Regions from separate parts of the Kitasatospora sp. NPDC024654 genome, predicted to be linked through region 2. Evidence: riboswitches for the same ligand, from Rfam matches in the RefSeq annotation. Region 2 holds a riboswitch; each other region holds the start of a gene.
The links. Region 2 has a riboswitch for cobalamin ahead of ACZ38L_RS26145 (CoA-acylating methylmalonate-semialdehyde dehydrogenase). Riboswitches for the same ligand answer to the same signal wherever they lie in the genome.

Region 1 (3,200 bases), on a different contig from region 2:
GGGCGGCCTGGATCAGGGTCCAGATCTGGGCCCGGACGGCCGGCAGCTTGGCCGGGTCCATCGCGGCGATGTTGGCGTGCTCGTCGAGGAGTTGCTCCAGGCGGGCGATGTCGCCGTAGGAGTCGGCGCGGGCCATCGGCGGCACCAGGTGGTCGACCAGGGTGGCGTGCGCGCGGCGCTTGGCCTGGGTGCCCTCGCCCGGGTCGTTGACCAGGAACGGGTAGATCAGCGGCAGGTCGCCGAGCGCAGCGTCCGGGCCGCAGTCGGCGGAGAGCGCGGCGGTCTTGCCGGGCAGCCACTCCAGGTTGCCGTGCTTGCCCAGGTGGACGATGGCGTCCGCGCCGAAGCCGCCGTCCTCGCGGGCCGCCCCGATCCAGCGGTAGGCGGCCAGGTAGTGGTGCGAGGGCGGCAGGTCGGGGTCGTGGTAGATGGCCACCGGGTTGGCGCCGAAGCCGCGCGGCGGCTGGACCAGCACCAGCAGGTTGCCGGCCCACAGCGCGGCGAGCACGAGGTCACCGTCGGGGTTCTGGCTGCGGTCCAGGTAGAGCTCGCCGGGCGGCGGACCCCAGTGCTCCTCGACGTCGGCGCGCAGGCCCGCGGGCAGCTTGGCGTACCAGCGGCGGTAGTCGGCGGCCGGGATCCGCACCGGGTTGCGGGCCAGCTGGTCCTCGGTGAGCCAGTCCTGGTCGTAGCCGCCGGCGTCGATCAGGGCCCGGATCAGCGCGTCGCCCTCGTGCTCGCCCTCCGCGGGGACCAGGCCGGGCAGTGCGTCCGGGCCGTCCTCGGGGCCGATGTCCCAGCCCTCGGCACGCAGTCGGCGCAGCAGTCGGGCCGCGCTGGCGGGGGTGTCCAGGCCGACCGCGTTGCCGACCCGGGCGTGCTTGGTCGGGTAGGCGGACAGCACCAGCGCCAACCGCCGCTCGGCGGGCGGGATGTGGCGCAGCCGGGCGTGCCGGACGGCGATCCCGGCGACCCGGGCGGCGCGCTCGGGGTCGGCGACGTAGACGGTCAGGCCGTCCTCGTCCAGCTCCTTGAAGGAGAACGGCACGGTGATCAGCCGACCGTCGAACTCCGGCACCGCCACCTGGGTCGCGGTGTCCAGCGGGGACAGCCCGTCGTCGCTGCCCTCCCAGGTGGCGCGCGGCCAGGTCAGGCAGAGCGCCTGCAGGATGGGCCGGTCCAGCGCGGCGAGCGCGCCGGCGTCCCAGGCCTCCTCGTCGCCGCCGGCCGAGGCGTCCGCCGGGCGGGTGCCGCCGGCGGCCAGTACGGTGGTCACGATGGCGTCGGCGCGGCCGAGTTCGGCCAGCAGCTCGGCCGGGGCGCCGCGCAGCGAGGAGCAGTAGTACGGCAGCGCCTGGCCACCGGCGTCCTCGATCGCCGCGCAGAGGGTGTCCACGAAGGCGGTGTTGCCGCTCATGTGGTGGGCGCGGTAGTAGAGCACCGCGACCCGCGGGCCCTCGGCGCGGCGCGCGGTGCGCTCCAGCGGGCCCCAGTCGGGCGCGGAGGCGGGGGCGGCGAAGCCGTGGCCGGTGAGCAGCACGGTGTCGGAGAGGAAGGCGGCCAGCTCGGCCAGGTTGGCCGGGCCGCCGTGCGCCAGGTAGGCGTGCGCCTCGGCGGCCAGGCCGGCCGGGACGGTGGAGAGCTCCATCAGCTGGGCGTCCGGCGCCTGTTCACCGCTCAGCACGATCACCGGGCGGGGGCCGGCGAGGAGCGCGTCCAGCCCCTCCTGCCAGGCGCGACGGCCGCCGAGCAAGCGGACCACCACCAGGTCGGTGCCCTCCAGCAGGGCGGGCAGGTCCTCGGGGGTGAGCCGGGCGGGGTTGCCGAGGCGGTAGCCGACCGGGCCGGTGCTGGCGCGGGCGGAGAGCAGGTCGGTGTCGGAGGTGGAGAGCAGCAGGATCACGCGGCGGCCCTCCCACGGCGGATGGTGGGGAGGGGCAGGGCGCCGGGAACGGGCAGGCCCTCGGGAACGGGCAGGGCAGGGCAGCGCATACGGCTAGCCTTCCTCGGGGTCCGCGCCCCGTAAGAATCACGGACGGCAGGAGTTCCTGGCTCCCGCGGCCGGTGAGCCGCGGTCACAGTGGCGGGACCGCACCGGTTTCACACCGGTTTCCTCCCCTTTGCGCCGTCGCTGGCGAGGGCGAACCAGCCGGCCCGCCCGGCGACATAGTAGAGCCTCGGTGCCGGCGGGTGGCCGGCAACGGGACGAAGCACACAGCGCGCCGAGGGACACCGGAGACATGGATCACGCTGGTCGCGGGGCATACGTCCGGTCGGATCATCGGTATGCTCGCCGCCATGTCAGCCACTCCCACGCCGCCCGAGCCTGCCCCCGTCCGGGCCGGCCGGGGGCGCGACGACGCCTGCCCGGGGGCGCTGCGGCTGCACGCGGCGGACGACGGCGGACTCGCCAGGGTGCGGGTCCCCGGCGGGCTGCTGGCGGTCGATCAGGCCCTCGCGTTGGCGGAGGCCGCGCAGGCGCTGGGGGACGGCGAGCTGGAGACCACCTCGCGCGGCAACGTGCAGCTGCGCGGCCTGGCGGCGGACGCCGGCGCGGAACTCGCCGCGCGGCTGCGGGCGGTCGGGCTGCTGCCCTCGGAGTCGCACGAGCGGGTGCGCAACATCGTGGCCTCGCCGCTGGCCGGGCTGGACGGCGTGGGTTTCGCGGAACTGCGGCCGTGGGTGCGCGAACTGGACGAGCTGCTGCGCGGCAGTGAGACCGCCCGGGAGCTGTCCGGACGGTTCCTCTTCGCGCTGGACGACGGGCGCGGCGACGTCGCGGCGCTGGACGCCGATGTGACCTTGATCGCACGGCCGGCGGGTGCCGGCGCCTGGCTGCGGCTCGGGCGGTCCGCGCGCGTCGCGGAGCTCGCCGGGCTCGCGGACGGGCCACGACTGGCGCTGCGGGCGGCGGAGGAGTTCGTCCGGCTGCGCAGCGGCGCCTGGCGGGTGAGCGAGGCCGACCCGGACGGCTCGTTGCTGGCGGAGCGGCTGGGTGCCGAGGGCCTGCCGTGGCGTTCGCCGCCCGCGCTGCCCGGTACCCGGCCGGTGGTCGGCGCGGTGGCCGGGGGCGGCGCCCTCTCGGTGGGGCTGCGGTTCGGACGGGCGAGCGTCGAGCAGTGGCGGGCGCTGGCCGGTGCCGCCCGCGGCGAGCTGCGGATCACCCCCTGGCGCGGCGTGGTGCTGCCCGGGGCCGACCC
Region 2 (3,200 bases):
CCTGCCGCTGCTGCCGACCACCACGATCGGTTCCTTCCCGCAGACCACCGAGCTGCGCACCGCCCGCGCCGACCTGCGCGCCGGACGCATCGACGCCGGCGCCTACCAGGAACGGATGGAGGCCGAGGTGCGCGAGGTGATCGCCTACCAGGAGAAGGCCGGGCTGGACGTCCTGGTGCACGGCGAGCCCGAGCGCAACGACATGGTCCAGTACTTCGCCGAACGGCTCACCGGCTACCTCGCCACCCAGCACGGCTGGGTCCAGTCCTACGGCACCCGCTACGTCCGCCCGCCCGTGCTGGCCGGCGACATCTCCCGCCCCGAACCGATGACCGTCGACTGGTACCGCTACGCCCAGGACCTGACGGACCGCCCGGTCAAGGGCATGCTCACCGGCCCGGTCACCATGCTCGCCTGGTCCTTCGTCCGCGACGACCAGCCGCTCGCCGAGACCGCCCGCCAGGTCGCCCTCGCCCTGCGCGACGAGGTCACCGACCTGGAGGCGGCCGGCGCCGCCGTCATCCAGGTCGACGAACCCGCCCTGCGCGAGACCCTCCCGCTGCGCGCCGCCGACCGCACGGCCTATCTGGCCTGGGCCACCGAGGCCTTCCGGCTCAGCACCTCCGCGGTTCGGGCCGACACCCAGATCCACACCCACATGTGCTACGCCGAGTTCGGCGCCATCATGACCGCCATCGACGACCTCGACGCCGACGTGATCTCCCTGGAGGCGGCCCGCTCGCACATGCAGGTCGCCCACGAGCTCGCCGAGGCCGGCTACCCCCGTGAGGTCGGTCCCGGTGTCTACGACATCCACTCACCCCGGGTGCCGAGCACCGAGGAGGCCGCCGGTCTGCTCCGGGCCGGGCTGGCCGCCATCCCGGCCGAGCGGCTCTGGGTCAACCCCGACTGCGGCCTGAAGACCCGCGGCTGGTCCGAGATCCGCGCCTCCCTCGGCCACCTGGTGGCCGCGGCCCGCGAGATCCGCGCGGAGCTGGCCGGCTGACGCCGTCGCCGGGGCGGGTGCGACCAGTCGCGACCACCCGCCCCGGCGCCGCCCGTGGCCGACCTTCGAGAGTCGAGGGGCCGGCTCCACCTGTACCGCCCCCGTCAGGCGCCGGCGGGCGCCGCGCTCTGGACTTACTAGGACGTCCAACTATATGGTCGTGGACAAGGCCCGCAGTGCAGGGAAGCCGGTGTGAATCCGGCACGGTCCCGCCACTGTGACCGGGGAGTGCGTCACCGCGGTACCAGCCACTGGCAGCCAGCCGGGAAGGCCTGGTGGCGCGCGCTGATCCGGGAGTCAGGATACCGACTGCGGGTGTTCCGTGTTGTCCACGAGGATGGAGCAAACACGCATGGCACCGGTCCGTGGTCTTTTCGACCCTGGTGATCCTGCGATGGTCGCGGCACGCCCGTCACCCTGACGGACCGCCGCGCCCGGCAGTACCCGACACCCACGCTCGCCACGAGCGTCGTGCGGACGTCCTGCCGTGCTCCGGTTCCCTCGGATCCAGCTGACATCCTGACGAGAGCAGGCTTGTGATGGTCCGTGAGCTCACCCATTTCATCGGCGGGAAGCACGTCCCCGGCGCCTCCGGCGTGTTCGGCGACGTGTACGACCCCAATACCGGCCTGGTGCAGGCTCGCGTCCCGCTCGCGAACCGGGCCGAGACCGAGGCGGCGATCGCCGACGCCGAGCGGGCCCAGATCGAGTGGGCCGACTGGAACCCGCAGCGCCGAGCCCGGGTGCTGCTGCGCTTCCTGCAGTTGGTCGAGGCCGAACGCGAGCCGCTGGCGAGGCTGTTGTCGGCCGAGCACGGCAAGACGATCGCCGACGCCCATGGTGACCTGCAACGCGGCCTGGAGGTCGTGGAGTTCGCCGCCGGGATCCCGCACCTGCTCAAGGGCGAGTTCACCGACAGCGCCGGCACGGGCATCGACGTCTACTCGTTGCGCCAGCCGCTGGGCGTGGTCGCCGGCATCACCCCGTTCAACTTCCCCGCGATGATCCCGCTCTGGAAGGCCGCCCCCGCCATCGCCTGTGGCAACGCCTTCATCCTCAAGCCCTCCGAGCGCGACCCCTCGGTGCCGCTGCGGCTGGCCGAGCTGTTCCTCGAGGCGGGCCTGCCGCCGGGCGTGTTGAACGTGGTCAACGGTGGCAAGGAGGCCGTCGACACGTTGCTGGAGGACCCGCGGGTGGCGGCGCTTGGCTTCGTCGGCTCGACCTCGATCGCGAGCCAGGTGTACGCGACGGCGGCGGCGCACGGCAAGCGGGCGCAGTGTTTCGGTGGGGCCAAGAACCACATGATCGTCATGCCGGACGCCGATCTGGACCAGGCCGCCGACGCACTGATCGGCGCCGGTTACGGCTCGGCCGGCGAGCGGTGCATGGCCATCTCGGTGGCCGTCCCGGTGGGGGAGGAGACCGCCGACGCCCTGGTGGCCAAGCTCACCGAGCGGATCGCGGCCCTCCGGGTCGGGGCCTCGCACGACCCGCGGGCGGACTTCGGCCCGCTGGTCAGCCGCGATGCCCTGGACCGGGTCCGCGGCTTCCTGGAACTCGGTGTCCAGGAGGGCGCCGAACTGGTCGTCGACGGCCGCGACCTGAGCGTCCCCGGCTACGAGAACGGCTACTTCCTCGGTGCCACGCTCTTCGACCGGGTCACCGCCGACATGCGGATCCACCAGGAGGAGATCTTCGGTCCCGTCCTCTGCGTGGTGCGGGCGGCGGACTACGAGGAGGCGCTGCGACTGCCCAGCGAGCACGAGTACGGCAACGGCGTGGCGATCTTCACCCGGGACGGCGACACCGCACGGGACTTCGCGCGCCGGGTCAACACCGGCATGATCGGCGTCAACGTCCCGATCCCGGTCCCGGTGGCGTACCACACCTTCGGCGGCTGGAAGCGCTCCGGCTTCGGCGACCTCAACCAGCACGGCCCGGACTCGATCCGCTTCTACACCCGGACCAAGACCGTCACCTCGCGCTGGCCTTCCGGGGTCAAGGAGGGCGCGAGCTTCACCATCCCCACGATGGGCTGAGGCGACCGTGCGGATGAACCTGACCGACGACCAACTCGCCATCGTCGAGACCACCCGGGACTTCGCCCGTGAACACCTCGCCCCGCACGCCGTGGAGTGGGACCAGACCAAGCACTTCCCCGTCGACGTGCTGCGCAAGGCCGCCGGACTCGGAC
Region 3 (3,200 bases), on a different contig from region 2:
CAGGATCTCGGTGCAGAGGTTGGAGGAGTGCACCGTCCGGCCGGGCAGCGCGGTCTGGTTGGCGGCGCGGTTGGCCGCGTCCTTGAAGGTCATCCAGCCGTTGCCGGTCTGCGCGAGGGTGCGCATCATCCGGGCGTACAGGGTCTGAGCCGGGATGGTGCGGACCGCCTTGCCGGCGGCCTCGGCCTTCCGGTACGCCTCGTCGAACTCCTCGCCCCACAGGTCGACCAGCTCGGGGACGTCGGCGGGGGAGAAGAGCGACCAGTCGGCGTTGGCGTTCACCCGGCGCATGAACTCGTCCGGGATCCAGTGCGCCAGGTTGAGGTTGTGCGTGCGGCGCGCCTCCTCGCCGGTGTTGTCGCGCAGCTCGAGGAACTCCTCGATGTCGGCGTGCCAGGTCTCCAGGTAGACGCAGGCCGCGCCCTTGCGCCGGCCGCCCTGGTTCACCGCGGCGACCGAGGAGTCCAGGGTGCGCAGGAACGGGACGATGCCGTTGGACTTGCCGTTGGTGCCGCGGATCAGCGAACCGCGCGAGCGGATCCGGGAGTAGGACAGGCCGATGCCGCCGGCGTGCTTGGACAGCCGGGCGATCTGCGCGTAGCGCGAGTAGATCGAGTCCAGGTTGTCCAGCGGCGAGTCCAGCAGGTAGCAGGAGGACATCTGCGGGTGCCGGGTGCCGGAGTTGAACAGGGTCGGCGAGGACGGCAGGTAGGAGAGCGTGCTCATCAGCCGGTACAGCTCGGCCACCTCGGTGACCGACTCGGCGCTGTCGCCGACGGCCAGGCCGCAGGCGACCCGGAGCATGAACTGCTGCGGGGTCTCGATCACCTTGCGGGTGATCGGGTGGCGCAGCAGGTAGCGGGACTGCACGGTGCGCAGGCCGAAGTACTCGAAGCGGTCGTCGCCCCGGCGGTCGATCAGCGCGTCGAGCGCGGCGGCGTGTCGGGCCACGAAGTCGGCGGTGGTGTCGCCGATCAGGCCCTCGGTGTGGCCGACGGCGATCGAGGCGGCGAACGAGATCGCGCCCTGGCTGACGGCCTCGTCGGCGATCTCCTGGGCGAGCAGTCGGGCGGCCAGCTTCGAGTACTGCGGGTCCTCGGCGATCATCGACGCGGCGGCCTCCACGGCCAGCCCGCGCAGCTCCGCGAAGTCGGAGCCGGCGTGCCGGCCGCGCAGTGCGGCGGCGGCGACGTGGCCGGGGTCCACCTGGGGGAGGTCGCTGCTCCGGTCCGTCAGCGTCCGGAGGAGCGCGGCGCCGGGCTCCGACCGGTCGAGGGGGTCGGTGCTGGTTCCCTGGGCGGGCAGGGTGGCTGAGGCAGCGGTGGTCAAGGCGCTCTCTCCTGGCGACGGCGACGGACGGTGGGACGAACCGGACCGGGGCAGCGCAGGGGAGCTCGGCGCGGCCACCCGTACCCGGCGGCGCGCTGCGGCGGCATCCCCGGCCCACCCGCGAGGCCCGGACACAAGCTGGACGTGCTTCAAGGCCTCTGCGGGGAAGCCGTGTGGCACACCGTCGGCAGGTACTCGGACTCGCCGGCGCCTCGTGGGGGCGCCCGCTCACCGCTGCGGGGCAGTCCCGGACTCACACCGGGTTCCCCTGCGTCGACAGCGAGAGCGAGCATACATGTAGTGGTGGCTGATGGATGTAACACCCACATGTAGTGTGGCGTGGCGTGGCGGACTGGTGACGGAGGCGGGTCGGTGAGCCACCGCTTCGGACACGGATCGATTACCGGGCTGGGTGGACGGCCCGGTGCGGGCGGGCTGAGGGTGCGTCGGCGGGGATCCCGGCGTGTCAGCTGCCGGGGTGTCATAGGATCGTCACCCGTGAGTGAAGGGGCGGGGGATTCGGGAGCGGGCTTCGGGTACCCGGGGTACCCGGGAGAGCCACCAGGCGTGCTGCCGGGCGCGCCGCCCGTCGTGGCCACCGCTCCGGTGGAGTACTGGACCGCGCTGGCCGACCGCTCGGCGGCCGAGGCCCGTCGCCGGGGCCGGCTGCGGGTGCTGCTGGGGGCACTGGGCGTGCTCGTGGTGCTGGGCGGGGCCGGGGCGGCGGTGCTGCTCGCGAGGTCCCCGGCCACGCCTCGGGCGGCGGCCGTGGCGGCCGCGGGGGCTTCGACGGCGTCGGTGGACCCGACCACCCCGCTCTGGGACGCCGCCACCGACACCGCGCCGCTCTCCGCCGCCGGCCTGTTCCCCGAGCCGACCGTCACGGTGGCCGGCGCCACCTGGACCCGGGCCGCCGAGGCGGCCACCGAGCCGTGCTGGAAGGCCACCACCGGCGGGCTGGGCAACCTGCTCGCGGCCCAGGACTGCCGTCAGGTGATCAGGGTCAGCTTCGTCACGAGGGACAGCGTGGTGACCCTGGGAGTCGCCGTCTTCGACCACCGGAGCCAGGCCGACGCCGCGTTCGCCGGCTTCCAGGGGCAGCTCCAGGGCCTGGCCGCCCCGGGCGCGGTGTCGTTCTGCACCGGTCCGGGCTGTGCCGGCACGCACGGCACGCTGGGCCGGTACGGCTATCTCACGGTCGAGGGCACGGTGAAGCCGGGCGGCGCGGCGCAGGACGCCACCGCCACGGCCGCCGCGCCGGCCTTCGACGCGTACCTGCGGACCCGCCTGCTGCAACGCGCGGCGGCGGTGGGCTGACCGGGCGCGCCGGTCAGAAGGCGAGGCTGTAGACCAACAGGTCGACCCCCGGGCGGACGCACCAGTCGCGCTCCGGGGTGCGCCGGAAGCCGACCCGCTCGTAGATCCGGTGGGCGGCGGTCATCGCCGGGCGGGTGGAGAACGCCATGCCGGCCAGGCCGAGTTCGCGGCTGCGGGTGACGCAGGCGCGCACCAGGGCCTCACCGACCCCGCGGCCACGCGAGGCCGCGGCGGCGGCCAGCATCCGGATCTCGCCCTCCTCGGGGGTGGCGATGTCGGCCCACGGGTTGCCGCCGACCGCGAAGGTCACGCAACCGAGGACGCGCCCGGCCGCCCCGCGCGAGAGATCGGCGGGATCGACGGCCACGTACAGCTCGGCCTCGGCGGAACGCCGGCGAGCATCCCGCAGCAGCTCCACGTACGACCCGTCCGGTTGGGTGTGGCCGTCACCGACGAACGCTTCGACGGTGACCTCGCCGGCCTGTTCGAGGTCGGCTTCGAGGGCGGCACGGATGACGATGTCCATCAGGTCAGTCTGCCAAGGCGCAGGTCGG
Region 4 (3,200 bases), on a different contig from region 2:
CTCCGAGCGGCGCAGCAGGTAGGTGTCCATCAGCCAGCCCTTGCGGTCGCGGGCCGCCTTGCGCGCCTCGAGGACGCGCGGCGCGGTCTCGGCGAGCGGACCGGAGAGCAACACCTCGTCGGGCGTGCCGAGATAGGCGCCGTAGTGGATGTCGAGTCCGGCGGGGTCGATCTCGGCGAAGGCGGCCTGCCCGTCCAGCATGACCACCACGTCGTCCACGCCCTCCGGGAAGCCCTCGGCGAGCCGTCGGCCGGTGGTGACCTGGAACGGGCGGCCGACCCGGGTGAGGGTGGTGCGGTGCCGGGCGGCCAGGACCGAGATGCTGCTGATCCCCGGGATCACCTCGTACTCGAAGAGGTCCGGGGCGTCCCTGCGGGCCAGGACCTCCTCCACCACCGCGATCACGCTGTCGTACAGGCTCGGGTCGCCCCACACCAGGAACGCGCCCGTCTGGTCGGGACCCAGGTGTTCGGCGATCAGCCGGTCGACCAGGTCGGCGCGACGGTGGCGCCAGTCGTCCACCGCGGCCGCGTAGGCCGGCGCGCTGCGGTCCCGTTCGGCGTCCGGGGTCTCGACCACCTGGTGGCCGGGCCGGGCGTGTTCGTCGAGCAGTTGCCGGCGCAGCCGGATGAGGTCCTGGCGCTGCTCGTTCTTGTCGAGGACGAAGAAGACGTCGGTGCGGGCGATGGCCTTGACCGCCTGCAGGGTCAGGTGGTCGGGGTCGCCCGCACCGATGCCGATGATGAGGATGTGCTGCATGACCTGGATTCTGCCTGGTCCCACCCGCCGGGGCTCGGCCGGCCCGTGGTCCGTGGCCGGGCGGGCCGGCGGTCCGGTGTGCCGGTGGAACCCGTGCCGGGCCCGTACGGACGTCCTGCTACGCCGGTTCCCTGGCCTCCACGGCCGAGGCGGCGGCCGGGGTGGTCCAGCGGGCCTCGACCTTGCCGAAGCGCCAGTAGAGCAGGGCGACGACCCAGGTCAGGGCGAAGAGTCCGGCGATGGCGAAGCCGGCCTTGTTGATGTCGAAGTTCGCCATGAAGTCCCAGAACGGGCCGCTGAGGTGGAGCTCGGAGGTGAGGACGCCGAGCAGCTCGATGGTGCCGATCAGGAAGGCGGCGGCGATGGACAGGCCGGTGATGACGAGGTTGTAGTACACCTTGCGGACCGGGTTGGCGAAGGCCCAGCCGTAGGCGAAGTTCATGAAGCAGCCGTCCAGGGTGTCGAAGAGCGTCATGCCGCCGGCGAAGAGCAGGGGCAGCGCGAGGACGGCGTAGAAGGGCAGGCCGGCGGTGGCGGCGTAGGCGGTGGCGGCGAGCAGCACGACCTCGGTGGCGGTGTCGAAGCCGATGCCGAAGATCAGGCCGACGAAGAACATCTGCCAGGTGTGGTTGATCGAGCGCATGAAGCGGCCGAAGAAGCGCCACATCAACCCGCGGGCCTGGAGCTGCCGTTCGAGCTCCTCCTCGTCGAAGGTGCCCTGGCGCATCGAGCGGAAGACCTTGGCGATGCCGGCCAGCACGATGAGGTTGAGCAGCGCGATGAGGTAGAGGAAGCTGGCGGAGGTGACCGTGCCGATCACGCCGCCGACGGTCTCGTAGGTCGAGTTGGGGTCGACCATCGCGCCGAAGACGGCCTTGGCCGCGATGGTGATGCCGATGCCGACCACACAGATGATGGTGGAGTGGCCGATGGCGAAGAAGAAGCCGGTGCCGAGCGGTCGTTTCTTGTCGGCCATCAGCTTGCGGGTGACGTTGTCGATGGCGGAGATGTGGTCGGCGTCGAAGGCGTGGCGCGCGCCCAGGGTCCACGCGGTGAAGGCGACGCCGATGCCGACGCCGAGGCCGTCGTAGTGGAAGTGGTGGGGCAGCACGGTGAGGACGAAGATTCCCCAGCCGAAGCCGTTGAGGGCGAGGATGACCAGGGCCATCATGCCCAGACGTCCCCACTCGGAGGGGTGGAGCGCGTCGCGGATCGATCTGAACCGGGTTGCCGGGGTGTTCATGGGCATCCTCCTCGGGATGCTCGTCGGGCAGGGCGGCACCCGAGTCGGCCCACGGGGGCCGGGCGGTCCGTCCTTCCGTCGAGGCGGGAATCCGTAGCGCGACGGCAGGCGACCGGGCTTGTCCCCGTGAGGGGCATCACCGTTGCGGGACAGTGCCGGATTCACACCGGACTTCGCTGCTGGCACGCTGTCACAGCAGGCGGCTGCAACCTGGCCAGCCTAGTGAGGCGGGTCGTTCATCTTCAAGGTCGCGCAGGTCAAGAGCCGGACAAACTCTACGAGTGGGGCCGTCACCGGGCGGGACCCCCGCCGGTGCCGGAGGTGGCACCGATCGTCACGGGCACTGCGGTGGCGAGGTGTCAGCACCGCTCCCGCGTAAGGGCTTTGGCAGCCTGCTGGGGGCCAGGCACGGCAGCGGGCGCGGAGACTCCGCCGCCCCTCAGCCGAGGCACCGTCCGACGTCACTCGCCACCCCCACGCGACAAGCCGCGAGCCGCGATGTCGGGACCGCGGGCCGGGATCCGTAGCGCCTGGAACCGTGGGGGGAGCGCTTGTGGCGTGGCCGGGTCCGCCTCGGCGGCGGGCTGTCGGAGCCACTCGCACAGGGCGGCGGTGTCGTCCGCGGAGGTCAGCCCGCCGAGCCACAGGGGCCGGCTCCGCCGGCCGTCGGGTTGCCGCGCGTGGCTGCGGACCACGACGACGTTGGCCTGCTCGCACGGTCCCAGGCAGTCCGTGGTGCGCAGTCTGACGTGGGCGAGGCTGTCGGCTGTCGCGGTGAGTGCGGCCAGTTGGGCTTCGTGGTCGACGTCGGGGCGCTTGGCGGCGTTTCCGCAGCAGCACCCCCGGCACAGCACGATGTCCACGGTCGGCGGGGTGCGGGGGTCCGGGGTGCTGGTGCTCATGCGCCGTCGGTGGGCAGGCCGAAGGCGTCCGGGTGGAGCCAGCGGGCGATGGCGGTGACGGCCTCCGCGTTGCGGGGGCCGGGGGTGACCTGGTCGTAGCTCAGGGTCAGGAAGCAGTGGTTCCTGACCGCGGTCAGGTTCCGGGTGATCGGGCTGCTCTCCAGGAACTGCTGCTTCTGCTCGGCGGTGGGGGTGCCGTAGTCGTTGATGACGATGCACTGCGGGTCGGCGGCCGCGACCTGCTCCCAGGAGACCGAGGTCCAGCTCTGCCCGAGGCCGGCGAAGACGTTGGTGCC

Region 1: linked by a shared signal. The riboswitch ahead of cobN (cobaltochelatase subunit CobN) and the one ahead of ACZ38L_RS26145 (CoA-acylating methylmalonate-semialdehyde dehydrogenase) in region 2 are both predicted to bind cobalamin.
Region 3: linked by a shared signal. The riboswitch ahead of ACZ38L_RS05540 (ribonucleoside-diphosphate reductase subunit alpha) and the one ahead of ACZ38L_RS26145 (CoA-acylating methylmalonate-semialdehyde dehydrogenase) in region 2 are both predicted to bind cobalamin.
Region 4: linked by a shared signal. The riboswitch ahead of nicT (Nickel transporter NicT) and the one ahead of ACZ38L_RS26145 (CoA-acylating methylmalonate-semialdehyde dehydrogenase) in region 2 are both predicted to bind cobalamin.

Annotation. Positions count from the first base shown of each region.
Region 1 is NZ_JBVHLF010000015.1:19,319-22,518, reverse strand. Features, by position in the region: gene cobN (cobaltochelatase subunit CobN) at 1-1,903, opposite strand, end outside; cobalamin riboswitch at 2,021-2,165, opposite strand; gene cobG (precorrin-3B synthase) at 2,299-3,200, shown strand, end outside.
Region 2 is NZ_JBVHLF010000051.1:22,961-26,160, forward strand. Features, by position in the region: gene metE (5-methyltetrahydropteroyltriglutamate--homocysteine S-methyltransferase) at 1-1,006, shown strand, start outside; cobalamin riboswitch at 1,164-1,334, shown strand; gene ACZ38L_RS26145 (CoA-acylating methylmalonate-semialdehyde dehydrogenase) at 1,546-3,045, shown strand; gene ACZ38L_RS26150 (acyl-CoA dehydrogenase family protein) at 3,059-3,200, shown strand, end outside.
Region 3 is NZ_JBVHLF010000006.1:41,005-44,204, forward strand. Features, by position in the region: gene ACZ38L_RS05540 (ribonucleoside-diphosphate reductase subunit alpha) at 1-1,305, opposite strand, end outside; cobalamin riboswitch at 1,499-1,628, opposite strand; gene ACZ38L_RS05545 (hypothetical protein) at 1,897-2,646, shown strand; gene ACZ38L_RS05550 (GNAT family N-acetyltransferase) at 2,660-3,172, opposite strand.
Region 4 is NZ_JBVHLF010000045.1:13,057-16,256, forward strand. Features, by position in the region: gene cobF (precorrin-6A synthase (deacetylating)) at 1-759, opposite strand, end outside; gene nicT (Nickel transporter NicT) at 878-2,002, opposite strand; adenosylcobalamin (AdoCbl) riboswitch at 2,066-2,204, opposite strand; gene ACZ38L_RS24470 ((2Fe-2S) ferredoxin domain-containing protein) at 2,464-2,904, opposite strand; gene ACZ38L_RS24475 (ABC transporter substrate-binding protein) at 2,901-3,200, opposite strand, start outside.